DNA from 2 places in the Kluyvera sp. 1366 genome. Region 1 is predicted to be linked to the other one. Evidence: predicted binding sites of a transcription regulator. Region 1 holds the regulator's gene; the other holds the start of a gene.
What was found. Region 1 encodes PurR, which represses purine synthesis genes. Its sites were predicted from a motif close to CANGCAAACGTTTGCNTG; they were not measured.
Positions count from the first base shown of each region.

Region 2: a site for PurR is predicted at 1,381-1,398, ahead of ACVLVH_RS18990 (NCS2 family permease). Genes of this name have one in related genera too.

Region 1 covers NZ_JBTRDW010000006.1:43,011-50,531, reverse strand. Annotated here, with positions in the region: gene ACVLVH_RS14370 (riboflavin synthase subunit alpha) at 28-672, shown strand; gene cfa (cyclopropane fatty acyl phospholipid synthase) at 724-1,872, opposite strand; gene punC (purine nucleoside transporter PunC) at 2,175-3,377, opposite strand; gene punR (DNA-binding transcriptional activator PunR) at 3,488-4,399, shown strand; gene purR (HTH-type transcriptional repressor PurR) at 4,396-5,421, opposite strand; gene cydH (cytochrome bd-I oxidase subunit CydH) at 5,696-5,785, shown strand; gene ACVLVH_RS14340 (C40 family peptidase) at 5,842-6,633, opposite strand; gene ACVLVH_RS14335 (Grx4 family monothiol glutaredoxin) at 6,998-7,333, shown strand; gene rnt (ribonuclease T) at 7,369-7,521, opposite strand, start outside.
Region 2 covers NZ_JBTRDW010000008.1:235,430-242,950, reverse strand. Annotated here, with positions in the region: gene ACVLVH_RS19000 (MFS transporter) at 1-549, shown strand, start outside; gene yieH (6-phosphogluconate phosphatase) at 653-1,315, opposite strand; gene ACVLVH_RS18990 (NCS2 family permease) at 1,467-2,780, shown strand; gene ACVLVH_RS18985 (4'-phosphopantetheinyl transferase family protein) at 2,809-3,555, opposite strand; gene ACVLVH_RS18980 (flavin reductase family protein) at 3,850-4,359, shown strand; gene ACVLVH_RS18975 (malonic semialdehyde reductase) at 4,406-4,996, opposite strand; gene mnmE (tRNA uridine-5-carboxymethylaminomethyl(34) synthesis GTPase MnmE) at 5,189-6,553, opposite strand; gene yidC (membrane protein insertase YidC) at 6,650-7,521, opposite strand, start outside.

The DNA.
Region 1 (7,521 bases):
GACGCAAACTTTGCAGAGGCTAAGATTATGTTTACTGGAATTGTGCAAGGCACGGCAGAAATTGTCGGCATTGAAGAGAAAGATCTGTTTCGTACCCATATTGTGCGCTTACCGGATGAGCTGTTACCGGGACTGGCGCTGGGCGCATCGGTAGCCCACAACGGCTGCTGCCTGACTGTGACTGAGATTAATGGCGATCGGGTTAGCTTCGATCTGATTAAAGAAACATTGCGCATTACCAACCTGGGTGAATTACAGGTCGGGGATGTGGTGAATATTGAGCGTGCAGCGAAGTTCAGTGATGAAATTGGCGGCCATTTGATGTCTGGCCATATTATGACCACGGCGGAAATTTGCAAAATCATCCAGTCAGAAAACAACCGCGAAATCTGGTTTAAATTACAGGATGCCACGCAGATCAAATATATTCTGCATAAAGGTTTTGTGGGTATCGACGGAATTAGTTTGACCGTTGGCGACGTTACCAAAAGCAAGTTCTGTGTGCATCTGATTCCGGAAACCCTCGAGCGCACCACGTTAGGCGCGAAGAAGTTTGGTCAAAAGGTCAATATTGAGATTGATCCTCATACGCAGGCTATTGTGGAAACCGTTGAGCGCGTATTAGCACAGCGTGAAGCCGCTGCACTGGCGCAGATTGCCAGCGCAGAATAATGGCGTTAAAAAAGGCGCCCTGCGGCGCCTTGATTTATTTCTGCAAGCTCATTAACGCGCTACGCGTAATCCGCCATCCTTGCCACGACTGAATACCACCTGCCACAGCTGAATATCACGGGCACGAAACGCACCGGCGCAGGCGTTGAGATAATAGTCGAACATTCGTTTAAAACGTTCGCCATATTTCTCAGCCAGCTGCGGCCACGCCGCCTGAAAACGTTCATACCATGCCATTAACGTCGTATCGTAATCTGCGCCAAAGTTATGCCAATCTTCCATGACGAAATGTGGCTCACTGGCATCAGCGATTTGACGGACCGACGGCAGACAACCGTTCGGGAAGATATATTTATCAATCCACGGATCGACATTCATATCCGTTGTGAGGGCACCAATGGTGTGCAGTAAAAATATGCCGTCTGGTTTGAGATTGCGGTCAGCAACATCAAAATAAGTGGCATAGTTTTTCGGCCCGACATGTTCAAACATTCCGACAGAAACAATGCGATCATATTGATTATTCAGGTCGCGATAGTCCTGCAGTAAAATAGTGACATCCAGTCCTTCACAGCGTTGTTGTGCCAGTTTTTGTTGCTCTGCAGAAATAGTGACGCCATGCACCGTGACGCCATAATGGCGTGCGGCATATTCCGCCAGTCCGCCCCAGCCACAACCGATATCCAACAGCGTCAAGCCCGGTTCAAGTTGTAACTTGCGGCAAATCATATCCAGTTTGGCCTGCTGCGCGTTTTCCAACGTATCAGCATCTTTCCAGTAGCCGCAGGAATATTGCATATAGGGGTCAAGCATCAGTGAGAATAGATCATTACCCAGGTCGTAATGCTCTTTACCCACAATCCAGGCGCGTTTTTTCGATTGCAAATTAGTAAGACGCGCGGCGGCGATGCGCAACGTATCTTTAAAATGCCGCGGTAATTGTTTATCCAGATGGTGTTTTAAAACGCGATGGAAGAACATATCAAGCTGTTCGCACTCCCACCAACCATCCATGTAACTTTCACCTAATCCGAGCGATCCTTCCTCGAGCACGCGTTTAAAAAAATCTGGATGCTTTACCTGAATATCCCAGGGACGAGTGCCATTAACTGCAATATCAGCACGCTCTAGCAGTTCATTGACGATCCGAAACCAGTGGTTTTCTTCAAGGCTCAATTCTTCTATAACAGATGAACTCATAGCTTCTCCATCACCTTCCGATCTGAACCTGAGAAAAAGAATAGCCAATTTCCCAAGACCTGTGAGAGAACTCACGGAAAATCCGTGCGCCAGAAATCCGACGTTTTACAGAGGCATGAATTTGAATAGAAAAGTTGGACGCCGCACTGGAGTATCGTGCAGACGCCATCCCGCGACAGAGTCGCTAAAGGTATTACATTTATATTATTGATTTAATACAGAATTACTGACCCACTGAGTATATGCTCACGTGGGTCAATATTCAACGGGTTATCGTTAGTTTGCTAACGAAAAGCGTTGGCTTAGAGATTATCTTCGCAGGGACGGGAATTGTGGGCAATATCACTTTGTGCGTTTGCCGATCGCTGGCAGACAAAGCCCACCCACGCCAGTACCACGGTGGCCACCATCACTAATGTGGTGTTGAACAGCGCCTGCTCAAGGCCGGCGGAGACCAGCAGGCTGGCGACAAAGCACAATCCTAACTGGAATAAATTCTGTAATCCTGCCGCTTTACCGGTGGCGTGCGGGAAGGGCGCTAATGCGCTGGCCACCACAATCGGATAGATCGCGCCATTGGCCAGCGCCATGCCGCAGAAGGGCATCAGCAGCACAAACAGCGGCGCTGAAGGCATCAGGGCGATGACAAACAGACTTAGGATGCTCAGACTGTACAGCACCAGCAACCACGGCAGCAGTTGCGCGCCCTGATAACGATTTAACAGCGTGCGGCAGCCAAAGCCGCCAATCAGAAACGCAATGGTCTGCGGAATATAGCTCAGGCCAATATCACCCGGCGTCAGGCCAGCTGCGGCGAGAATGAAAGGTGAGCCCGTCAGCCACGCGAAAAAGCTCGCCGAACATGCCGAATAGATTAAGACGTTACCGCTGTAGACGCGGGTACCCAGCAAAGTCAACCAGCCGGGTTGTTTGCCTGAGGCAACTTTCTCGCGCTTAGGCGAGGTTAATTGCAGCGTACCGATCAGCAACACTACGGCAACCAGCGTCAGCGTGATAAAGATGCTGCGCCAGTGGAAGTGGCCGATCAGCCAGGCGCCGAGCAGCGGTGCCAGCGCCGGCGACAGCGCAACCAGCGGCATAATCGTTGCAAACACTTTATTGGCTTTCGCTTTTGGATAGTGATCCACCACCAGCGCCTGCCAGCTTACGGCAGCCGCACACACGCCAATCGCCTGCATAAAACGCAGCGCCAGCATCAGGCGGACATCGGTCACCCACAGCATTCCCAGACAACCGAGGGCGAAGATGGCAAGGCCCGCCAGCAAAATCGGCTTACGTCCATAACGATCTGATAGCGGTCCCCAAAATACCTGGGCACAGGCAAAACCGCCGAGAAACAGACTCAGGCTGGCGCTGATGGTGCCGGGTGCGCTAGCAAAATCACGCTGCATATCGCCAAAGGCGGGCAAATACATATCCGTGGCAAGAAAGCCGAGCATGCTGAGCACGGCGAGATAAGGCATAAATGCTTTAGATGACAACATGTTGATTCTCTTTTGGGCAGGGTGAACGCCGGGGAGTGTAAAAGGATGCGGCGCGCTTTGTGAAACGCTAATATTTGCATGGTGCTGTTAAAATTTTTGAAGGCAAATTTATGTGGTCAGAATATGCGCTTGAAGTGGTGGATGCAGTAGCGCGCACCGGCAGTTTTAGCGCGGCAGCGCAGGAACTGCATCGCGTGCCCTCTGCCGTCAGTTATACTGTGCGCCAGCTGGAAACCTGGCTGGCGGTGCCGCTGTTTGAGCGCCAGCATCGGGAAGTGGTGATGACAGCGGCGGGCGAGCATTTTGTGCGGGAAGGCCGATCTGTTATCAAAAAAATGCTGGCCACTCGCCGACAGTGTCAGCAACTGGCAAATGGCTGGCGCGGCGAGTTGAGCATCGCGGTTGACTGCATTGTAAAACCGCAGCGCACGCGACAGTTAGTGAAGGACTTCTATCGCCATTTTCCCGATATGGAGCTGATTATCAGCTACGAAGTGTTCAACGGCGTGTGGGATGCGTTGGCTGATGGTCGGGTGGATGTGGCGATTGGCGCAACCCAGGCCATTCCGGTGGGCGGACGTTTTGCCTTTCAGGATATGGGCGCGCTGAACTGGCGTTGTGTGGTGAGCCCTGATCATCCGCTGGTTAACAGCAAGGAGCTGGATGATGAAACCTTGCGGGCGTGGCCATCGCTGGTGCTGGAAGATACCTCGCGTGCGTTACCGCGCCGTATGACATGGACGCTGGATAATCAGCGGCGGTTGGTGGTGCCAGAGTGGGAAACCGGGATGGATTGTTTGCTGGCAGGATTGTGCGTCGGCATGGTGCCTGGCCATTTGGCGCGTCCACTGCTGGACAGCCAAAAACTGGTCGAGCTGGCGCTACCGCAGGCGTTTCCGGACAGTCCGTGCTGCGTTAGCTGGTCAGAACAGCGCGCGTCACCGGCGCTGGCGTGGTTACTGGCTTATCTCGGGGATGCGGAAACGCTGAACCACGAATGGCTCAGCGAAGTGTCGGCTTAGCGGCGGTAGTCGCGGAACGGACCGTACGCCACCGAACGACGTTCAATCAGCGTTGGCTGGACTTCGATAGTTTGCGGATCTTCGCGCTTGCTGGTGATGCGATCCAGCAGCATTTCCAGCGCTTTTTCGCCCAGTTCAGCTTTCGGCTGGTGCACGGTGGTGAGCGCTGGTGTGAAATAGCGCGCGTTGCGCACGTTATCGTAGCCAATCACCGAGATATCCTGCGGTACGCGCAAACCCATCTCATCAGCAGCGCAAATCGCGCCCATCGCCATGATATCGCCACCGCAGAACACCGCGGTTGGACGCTGTTTCTGATTTAAGATCTGTTGCATCGCCTGATAGCCCGATTCAGGCTCAAAGTCGCCCTGAACCACCCACTCCGGACGCACTGTAATGCCCGCTTCGTTCATTGCCTGCAGGAAGCCAGCATGACGTCCACCGCCGGTGTTGCGCTCCATTTGGCCAGGAATGGCACCGATATCGCGATGGCCACGTTCAATCAGATAACGCCCGGCAAGATAGCCGCCCTGAAATGCATTGTCCTGCACGGTATCGGTGAAATCACCGCGTGACGCGCCCCAATCCATCACCACCATGGGGATATTGCGGTTCTCTTCCAGCATCTGCAGCAAATCGTCTGGATATTCCGAACACATCACCAGCAAGCCGTCGACGCGCTTTTGCGCCATCATCGACAGGTAAGCGCGCTGCTTTTGCAGATCGTTGTGAGCATTGCCGAGAATCAGCGTATAGCCGCGTTCGAAGCAGCGGTTCTCCACCGCTTCGATAATTTCAGCGAAGTAGGGCGCTTCGCTGGAGGTCGCCAGCAGACCCAAGGTTTTGGTGTGATTGACTTTAAGACTACGCGCCACGGCACTTGGCGAGTAATGTAATTCTTTGATCGCTTCCCATACGGCGTTACGCGTCTCTTCCGCAACGAAACGCGTTTTGTTGATGACATGCGAAACCGTGGTGGTTGAGACACCCGCGCGTTTTGCGACATCTTTAATTGTTGCCATGAAAATGGTGCTCCTGGGCTTATCGCAACTTACTGATAAGTATATTGTTAAACGTTTGCGTCTGCTAATGCTTTTACAGCCCAAAAAAGCGGGCAAAACGGTATGTTCTAGCAGGCGAAATCACTTCATCACGCTGTAAATACAGCCTGCGCAAAATCTGTTGCGCAACGAAAGGCGGCGATTCTAGCAAGCTGGCGCGGATAACACGAGATTTTTGCCTATTGCTATGCGAAAATCGTCTTAACCCTAATAATTGTGTGACTAAGGAGTTGTGATGAATACCGACCTGAAGCTGGCGCTAATGACCACTGTTGGCGCACTGTTGATGATTATCGCCTTCAGCTTTACCGCGATCATGCATTAACAAAAAAGCCGGAGCTGACAACAGCATCCGGCTTTTTTATGTCTGTTGCGCAACAGCTAGCGAATGGTTTTTGGCGTCATCATACGACGCGCGCCCACATAGTGTTTCTGCCAGTAATCCTCACCCAATGCGCTAATCTGAATATCTTTGCCGGTACGCGGCGACTGAATGAATTTGCCATTGCCAAGATAAACGCCCACATGGTCGGCGGTACCGCGATTGTTGATGCGGAAGAACACCAGATCGCCTTTCTCCAGCATTTCACGCTTAATCGGTGCCGCATCACGCAGGTGATACATCTCATTGGCGGTGCGTGGCAGTTTGAATTTCACCAGATCTTTATAGGCGTACCACACCAGGCCGCTGCAATCGAAACCGGTGTGTGGCGAAGCGCCGCCCCACTGATAAGGTTTGCCGAGTTGACCCATTAATTTGGTCATCGCCGTTTCACGCGCTTTTTGATAACGCTGACGGTGCGCTTTACTCATTTTGATGCCGGTCAGCGCTAAGGCTTCATCATTGACGGCGATCTCTGGCGTTTTCTTCGCTAAACGTTGATGACCGTATTTCTTAGCAGAAAGTTTTAACGGGGATTTTTTGCTGGTGGTTTTGTGCAGCGCGGTTTCTGTTTTGCTCTGTTTTTTGAGTTTGAATTTTTGAACAGCAGTCAGGCGCGATTTTTTGGTGGTGGTCTTCACCGGACGTCGTTTGCGGCGCTCGTCTTCACGTGCGCTCTTTTTCTCTGCTTTAAGCGAACTGGCGTTAACGGGCGCATGCGGAGATGCAGCGGCCACATTAAAGAACAGTTGGGCTAAAGCCAGTATGAAAAGCGTAATTAGTAGACGCATAATCCGGTTACAGGTTAAGCAGGCTGAATCAAAGCAGACTGCGGAAAAGTGAGAGAAATCTGATCAAGTGACCAGCGCCGAGGCAATTCTAATCCACTTTTTTTACAAAAGGTAAGGCCTTTTTCTATTAATATGTTACCAGATTGATTCTGTAGCAAAAATGAGCGATTTCAGCTGGTTAACACAGCGAAATTATTGCTAATTATTAATTTATTAATGCCAATTAATGATATGAAAATGTTATTTGTCATGCGTTAACTTAACAAACATGGCGATTAGCCAGTGCAAACGCAAAATCCCGTTTTCAGTCCGGGAGCGAAATCGCTACAATAAACAAACACGAAGTAGAAGATTAAGGAAGGCAATAATGAGTACTGTTGAAAAAATTCAGCGTCAGATCGCAGAAAACCCGATTCTGCTGTACATGAAAGGTTCGCCAAAGCTGCCAAGCTGTGGTTTTTCGGCGCAAGCCGTGCAGGCGCTTTCTGCGTGTGGCGAGCGTTTCGCTTACGTGGATATTCTGCAGAACCCGGATATTCGCGCTGAAATGCCGAAATACGCTAACTGGCCAACCTTCCCGCAGCTGTGGGTCGACGGTGAACTGGTCGGCGGCTGCGACATCATCGTTGAGATGTTCCAGCGCGGTGAACTTCAGCCACTGCTGAAAGAGACCGCTGAGAAGTATAAAGAAGCGGAATAATGCAGAAGGCCGACACATGTCGGCCTTTTCTTTAGTTACTCGGCAGACGCCTCGTCTGCGGATTCTTCACTGAAAGCCAGCGGCCAGCCGCCCAGGCGTTTCCAGCGGTTTACCAACTCACAGAACAGCGTCGCGGTTTGCTCGGTGTCATACAGCGCCGAATGCGCCTGCGTGCTATCAAACTCCAT
Region 2 (7,521 bases), on a different contig from region 1:
TGCTCGGTGCAGAACTTTGGTTACTACGGATTGATGATCTGGATGCCGAGCTATCTGTCGTCCAGCTTCGGTTTCAGCCTGACCAAATCTGGCCTGTGGACGGCGGTGACGGTGGTGGGCATGACGTTCGGCATCTGGCTGTTTGGCGTGCTGGCCGATCGTTTCGCGCGCTGGAAAATCTTCCTGCTGTATCAGTTTGGCGCGGTGGTGATGGTGGTGGTGTATGCGCAGCTGCGCGATCCTACGGTGATGCTGTTTACCGGCGCGCTGATGGGGATGTTTGTGAACGGCATGATCGGCGGCTACGGCGCGCTGATTTCCGATACTTTCCCACCGCAGGCGCGCGCAACGGCGCAGAACGTGTTGTTTAATTTGGGGCGTGGCGTAGGCGGGTTTGGTCCATTGGTGATTGGCCTGCTGGCGACCAATATCTCTTTCACCGCGGCGATCACGCTGCTGGCGCTGATTTATCTGCTGGATATCGCCGCCACGCTGTTCCTGCTGCCGAAGAAGCAGAGCAACGAGGATTCGTTAGGGGCGATTGGCTGATTTGGATTGTGCTGGCTGTCCCCCATCCCGGCCTTCCCCCATTCATGGGGGAAGGCCGGGATGGGGGACAGCCAGCACGAACCGAGGAGGGGGAAAACGAGCTCTACCCCACCAAATCCCAGCCACGCGCGCGCCACAAATCCGGCAACTGCGCCATATCATCAAAGCGCGTCACCAGCGGATGATCGAGTTCGGGATTGTGCGCATCGGCGCAGTAGTAAAACACCGGAATCCCGGCCGCGATCCCGGCACGCGCGCCCGCTTCGGAATCATCCACCAGAATGCACTTCTCAATCGGCACCTGCATCTGCTCGGCGGCGTGATACATCAATTCCGGATCCGGCTTCCAGTGGTTAATGTCATACCCGCTGTACAGCTTGCCATCGAGATACGGCAGCATGCCGGTCAATCCCAGCGAATGCTGCATCTTCTTCACCGTGCCGTTTGAAACCACACACATTGGTACTTTCACGCGCTCCACCAGCGCTTTGGCACCGGCAATCGGCTTCAAATCGAGATCAAACAATCTCGCCACTTCGGCGCGATAGGCGGTTTCCACTTCTTCGAGTGGCAGTTCAACCTGCTGTTCGGCTGCCACATCGCGGATGATGTCGTAGAGCTTTACCCCTTTATACTGCTCAAACATTTGCTGCAGAGAGCGTTCAATACCGTAGCGGGCAAAGGTGTTGACGTAAGCTTGCGTACAGATCACTTCGCTGTCGACCAGCGTGCCGTCGCAATCAAAAAAAATACATTCCACCGACATCGCACATCATCCTTTTGTTAAACAATAAGCTGACACTCTAGCGCACTGAGCGCAGAAAGCGACCCTGAGCAACCGGTTGCGAAAAATCAGTGTTTTGCCACGCTAAACTCTATAGGATACGCGGCGATAAATTTTTTAGCGGAACAGTGGAATGACTAATCAGGGCCTTTTGCAGCGCATCTTCAAACTGCAGGAACACGGAACCACCATGCGTACCGAAGTGATTGCCGGTTGCACGACTTTCCTGACGATGGTGTACATCGTTTTCGTTAACCCGCAAATTCTCGGTGTAGCGGGCATGGATACGCAGGCAGTGTTTGTTACTACCTGCTTGATTGCCGCGTTCGGCAGTATTCTGATGGGGCTGGTGGCGAATTTGCCGGTAGCACTGGCACCGGCGATGGGCCTGAACGCCTTCTTCGCCTTTGTGGTGGTCGGGGCCATGGGATACTCGTGGCAGATTGGTATGGGCGCGATTTTCTGGGGCGCGCTGGGTCTGCTGATCCTCACACTGCTGCGCGTGCGTTACTGGATGATTGCCAACATTCCGCTCAGCCTGCGTGTTGGCATCACCGCTGGTATTGGTCTGTTTATCGCCATGATGGGGCTGAAAAACGCCGGAATTATCGTGCCAAACGCCGATACCATTGTGGCTGTGGGTAATCTGACCTCGCACAGCGTGCTGCTTGGGGCGCTGGGTTTCTTCATCATCGCGATTCTGGCTTCCCGCAATATCCATGCGGCGGTGCTGGTGTCGATTGTGGTGACGACCGCGCTAGGCTTGATCATTGGCGATGTGAAATTCAGCGGCGTGTTCGCAGCGCCACCTGCGATCACATCCGTTGTAGGCCAGGTTGATATCAAAGGCGCGTTCAATATCGGCATGGCCGGGGTGATCTTCTCCTTTATGCTGGTCAATCTGTTCGACTCCTCCGGCACGCTGATTGGCGTGACCGATAAAGCCGGGCTGACCGACGAGAAAGGCACTTTCCCGCGCATGAAGCAGGCGCTGTACGTCGATAGCATCAGTTCGGTGACCGGTTCGCTGATTGGTACCTCATCGGTAACCGCCTACATTGAAAGTTCGTCCGGTGTGGCGATCGGCGGTCGTACCGGCTTGATGGCGGTGATCACCGGGATTCTGTTCCTGCTGGTGATGTTCCTGTCACCGCTGGCGGCGATGGTGCCCTCTTATGCGGCGGCGGGTGCGCTGATTTACGTTGGCGTATTGATGACGGCGTCGCTGTCACGCGTGCAGTGGGACGATCTCACCGAAGCGGTGCCAGCGTTTGTTACTGCGGCGATGATGCCGTTCAGCTTCTCGATCACGGAAGGTATCGCGCTGGGCTTTATCTCTTACTGCGTGATGAAGTTGGGAACCGGCCGCTGGCGTGAAATCAGCCCGTGCGTGGTGGTGGTCGCGCTACTGTTCGTGCTGAAAATCGTCTTTATCGATGCCCACTAAACAGTAAAGGCCGCTGATGCGGCCTTTTTTACGGATGTCCCATCTCATGCGGCGTGACCAAACTGGTCAGGCGCAGCGTATGCGGCCCTATATTGGGTTTACTCATCTCGACATCGCGCAGTGCTTGCCACTGCTGCGCGCCATCAATCTCCCACAGATGTAAGCGTTCGGTGCCGGGCGACAGCGCGCACGACCACACCAGCGTGGGCTCAGCATCACACACCGCCTGAATATCGGGGAACACGGTGGAACGCAGCCGACCGGCCGCAGGATGCAAACGCAGTGAATCAATACCGCTATCGGTTTCGCCGGTGAGCTTGAGAATGCTTTGGCGCAGCGTCCAGATTTGCGTCAGCGCTTCCATGAAATCCTGCTGCGCGTTAATCCATGCTTTTTCGCCGGAGGAGAGATCCTGTGTCAGCATATCCTGTGTTTGGCGACTGTGTGCGCGCACAATTTCCATATCCAGTCCGGCGCGGCCGCCTTCTTCGGCCAGCAGCACACCGATAGTGTTTCCGGCGTAGGAGATGCTGAAATCGGGCAGGTTGGCATCGGCAAAACAGGGACGTCCGCTGCTGCTGGTCGTTAGCGCGGGGAGTTCGCGGATACCGTAGACGCGTAACATCAGCTGAGCAAGCAGTTCGCGTGCGGCGAGAAAGCGTCCGCGACGCTTGTCAGCGAAGCGCTGAGCGCTGTTGATTACTTCTTGTGGCACCCGCATGTTCTCAGAAGAAAAGGGCGGATTACCTATCCAACGTACAAAATGACTAGCCATCTGTCGCTCCATGAAAATGGTCGAATAATCATCAGTGCTATTGTAAGAATTTTCTCATGGGTTTGCATCCGGCTTAAGATGGAATAGGCGATATTTCAGATAAGGACGAAGCCATGCGGCAATCCCATTTGGCAACTTTGCATAGAACGCTTTTGCAGAAACCTGCCGGATTGAGTGCCTAACTGTGTGATGTGGTGTAGGATTTGGGCAGTAAAACAGCACATCAAAGTGCGCTAACTCTTCATTCATCTGCCCATTGTGCGCATTGTTAAAACAGGCACGTCGGAGTTTTTTATGTCAGATACCGCTATTTCTCGCCAGGAATCGATCTCGCTTGATGAGTTTCGTCACGGCATGCGTCGCTTAACCGCGGGTGTTTCTCTGGTTACCACCGAATTTCAGGGCGAAAAGCTGGGGCTGATTGCCACGTCGGTCAGTTCGCTTGCGGCTGAGCCACCCAGCCTGCTGGTATGCGTGAATCGTAGCGCGTCCAGTCATGATGCTTTTACCGCAGCCGGCCATTTTGCCGTGAACGTGCTGCGTGAGCAGCATGACGACTTATGTGCCCAGTTCAGCCAATCCTCACGCCGCGCCGAGCGTTTTCAAAACGGTACGTGGCAGACGCTGAATACCGGCGCGCCGATTCTGGCTGATGCGCTGGTGAGTTTTGATTGCCAGCTGGAGAAGGTAGTGGAGTGGAACACGCACAGCGTGCTGCTGGCGCGTATCGTGGGCATTGCTCTGCCAGGTGAAGCGGCAGAGCCGATGATCTACTTCAACAGCGGCTTCCATTCACTGGGATAACCGCTTGAAACGGGCGTCGTGGGCTAAGCCCGACGCCTTTTCTCAATCAGGCAAAGGTGCTGGCTTCATCAAAGCCGAGACGCGGCAGACGCGCGTGCAGTTTGCTGGCTTCGCCATAGCCGAGATTGATCAGTAAGTTCACCTGCCATTTGCTCTCGCTAAAGAAGGCGTCGTTCACTTTTGACGGATCGAAACCGGACATCGGGCCGGCATCCAGGCCCAGCGAACGCGCAGCCAGAATCAAATAACCTGCCTGCAAGCTGCTGTTACGGAACGCGGTCTCTTTCGCCAGATCCGGGCTGCTGGTAAACCAGCTGCGCGCATCACCATGCGGGAACAGCTTCGGCAGCGCTTCATAGAACTCAGGATCCCACGCCACGATCACCGTTACCGGAGCGGACATGGTTTTGTCGACGTTGCCGGAGGAGAGCGCGGGTTTCAGCTTCTCTTTGCCTTCCTGCGAGGTCACAAACACAAAACGGCCCGGCGAGCAGTTAGCCGAGGTTGGACCCAGCGCGGTCAGGTGATAGAGCTGCTCCAGCACCTCCCGAGAAACCGGTTTGTCCTGCCAATAGCTGTGGGTGCGGGCTTCGATGAACAGCGTGTTCAGCGCCACGCTGTCGAGCGTTGTACTCATGTTTCTCTCCTGTTCAGGCAGCAACTTGCGCCCAATATTTAGCATGAATAATGAATGTACCCAGCAGGACCTGTTCGCCGGGCAATGATCGTTATACTGCAAAGGCGTGGGAGAGCCAAATAACAAAGACGCATGTCAACCGGGCGCCAGATGCGCGTGAATGCGCACCCGACATGAGAACGCCGCAGGCCATTACTTACCAATACAGAAACTGGAGAAGATTCTGCCCAGCAAATCGTCTGAGGTGAATTCACCGGTGATTTCGCTCAGCGCTTGCTGCGCTAACCGTAACTCTTCTGCCAGTAATTCGCCGGCCCACGCGCCTAACAGCTGATGCTTGCCCTGCTGCAAGTGGGTTGCGGCTAACTCCAGTGCTTGCAGATGGCGGCGACGGGCGAGGAATCCACCTTCCATATTGCCGGCAAATCCCATGCTCTGTTTCAGGTGATCGCGCAGCGCTTCCACACCTTCCCCGGTGCGCGCCGAGAGACGAATCAGTGAGTGACCGTTCACTTCAGTGAGGCCCAGCTCTTCGCCGGTCATATCCGCTTTGTTACGCACCACGGTAATTGGCAGCGCTTCCGGCAAACGGGCAACAAAATCTGGCCAGATGGCGGCGGCTTCAGTCGCGTCGGTGGTGGTGCCATCGACCATAAACAGCACGCGGTTGGCCTGCTCGATCTCCTGCCACGCGCGTTCAATACCAATGCGCTCGACCTCGTCGCTGGCTTCACGTAAACCGGCAGTATCGATGATGTGCAGCGGCATGCCGTCAATATGGATATGCTCGCGCAGGACGTCGCGCGTGGTGCCAGCGATATCAGTCACAATCGCCGCTTCGCGTCCGGCTAAGGCATTCAGCAGGCTCGATTTTCCGGCATTGGGACGACCGGCAATCACCACTTTCATCCCTTCACGTAGCAGGCTGCCCTGACGCGCTTCGGCACGCACGCCGTTGAGGTCGCCGATCACCACATTGAGCTGTGCTTCAATTTTGCCGTCGGAAAGGAAATCGATCTCCTCATCCGGGAAGTCGATGGCCGCTTCCACATAGATGCGCAGGTGAGTAAGTGCTTCCACAAGTGCGTTGATGCGCAGGGAAAACGCGCCCTGCAGCGAGTTTACCGCCGAGCGGGCGGCTTGCTCTGAGCTGGCATCGATCAGATCGGCAATCGCTTCGGCTTGCGCCAAATCGAGCTTGTCGTTAAGGAAGGCGCGTTCGGAGAATTCACCAGGTTGTGCAATGCGTAAGCCGGGCAGCGCCACGATGCGCTTGAGCAGCAGGTCGAGAATCACCGGGCCGCCGTGGCCTTGCAGCTCCAGCACATCTTCACCGGTGAAGGAGTTCGGGCCAGGAAACCACAGCGCAATGCCCTGATCCAGCACGCTGCCATCGGCGTCGGTAAAGGGCAGATAGTCGGCATAGCGCGGCTTTGGCAGCTTGCCGAGCACGGCTTGCGCTACCTCAGCGGCTTTGGCGCCGGAGATACGCAGAATGCCAACGCCGCCACGGCCGGGAGGCGTCGCCTGGGCAACGATAGTGTCGCTGTGGCTCATGATTCCACCTTAAACTTTTAGGGTATTAATAAATAAAAATAGGGCGACATAAATGTCGCCCTTTGATTATACGCTGCTGCTGGTCGCAGTCAGGCGTTACGCTTTCTTCTTGTCGCGGCTATGCAGACCACGTTTTTCCAGGCCGCGATAAATCAGCTGCTGCTGGAGAATGGTCACCAGGTTGCTGACGATGTAGTACAGCACCAGACCTGATGGGAACCACAGGAAGAACACGGTGAAGATTACCGGCATGTAGGTCATGATCTTCTGCTGCATCGGATCGGTCACGGTGGTCGGTGACATCTTCTGAATGAAGAACATGGTGATACCCATGATGATCGGCAGAATGTAGTACGGATCCTGCGCTGACAGGTCATGAATCCACAGAATAAACGGCGCATGACGCAGTTCAACCGAGCCTGACAGCATGTAGTACAAGGCCAGGAAGATTGGCATCTGGATAACCAGTGGCAGACAGCCGCCCAGCGGGTTCACTTTCTCCGCCTTATACAGCGCCATCATTTCCTGGCTCTGCTTCTGCTTATCATCGCCCAGACGTTCACGCATCGCCTGAATCTTCGGCTGCAGCATACGCATCTTCGCCATCGAGGTGTACTGCGCTTTAGTCAGCGGGTACATGATGCCACGTACGATGAAGGTGATAACGATAATGGAGAAGCCCCAGTTACCGATAAAGCTGTGGATGAACTTCAGCAGCTTAAACAGCGGCTGCGAGATGAACCACAACCAGCCGTAATCCACGGTCAGATCCAGGTGCGGCGCGATAGCTGCCATCTGATCCTGAATTTCCGGGCCTACCCACAGCGTTGCGCCGAGATCTTGCTGTGCGCCTGCGCCAACGGTCACAGGAGCAGATTTGTAGCCAATTGCTGCGACGCCATTGCCGAGGTTAGTGGTGTACAGCGTGTTATTACCCTGCGTGCGCGGCACCCAGGCGGTAGCAAAGT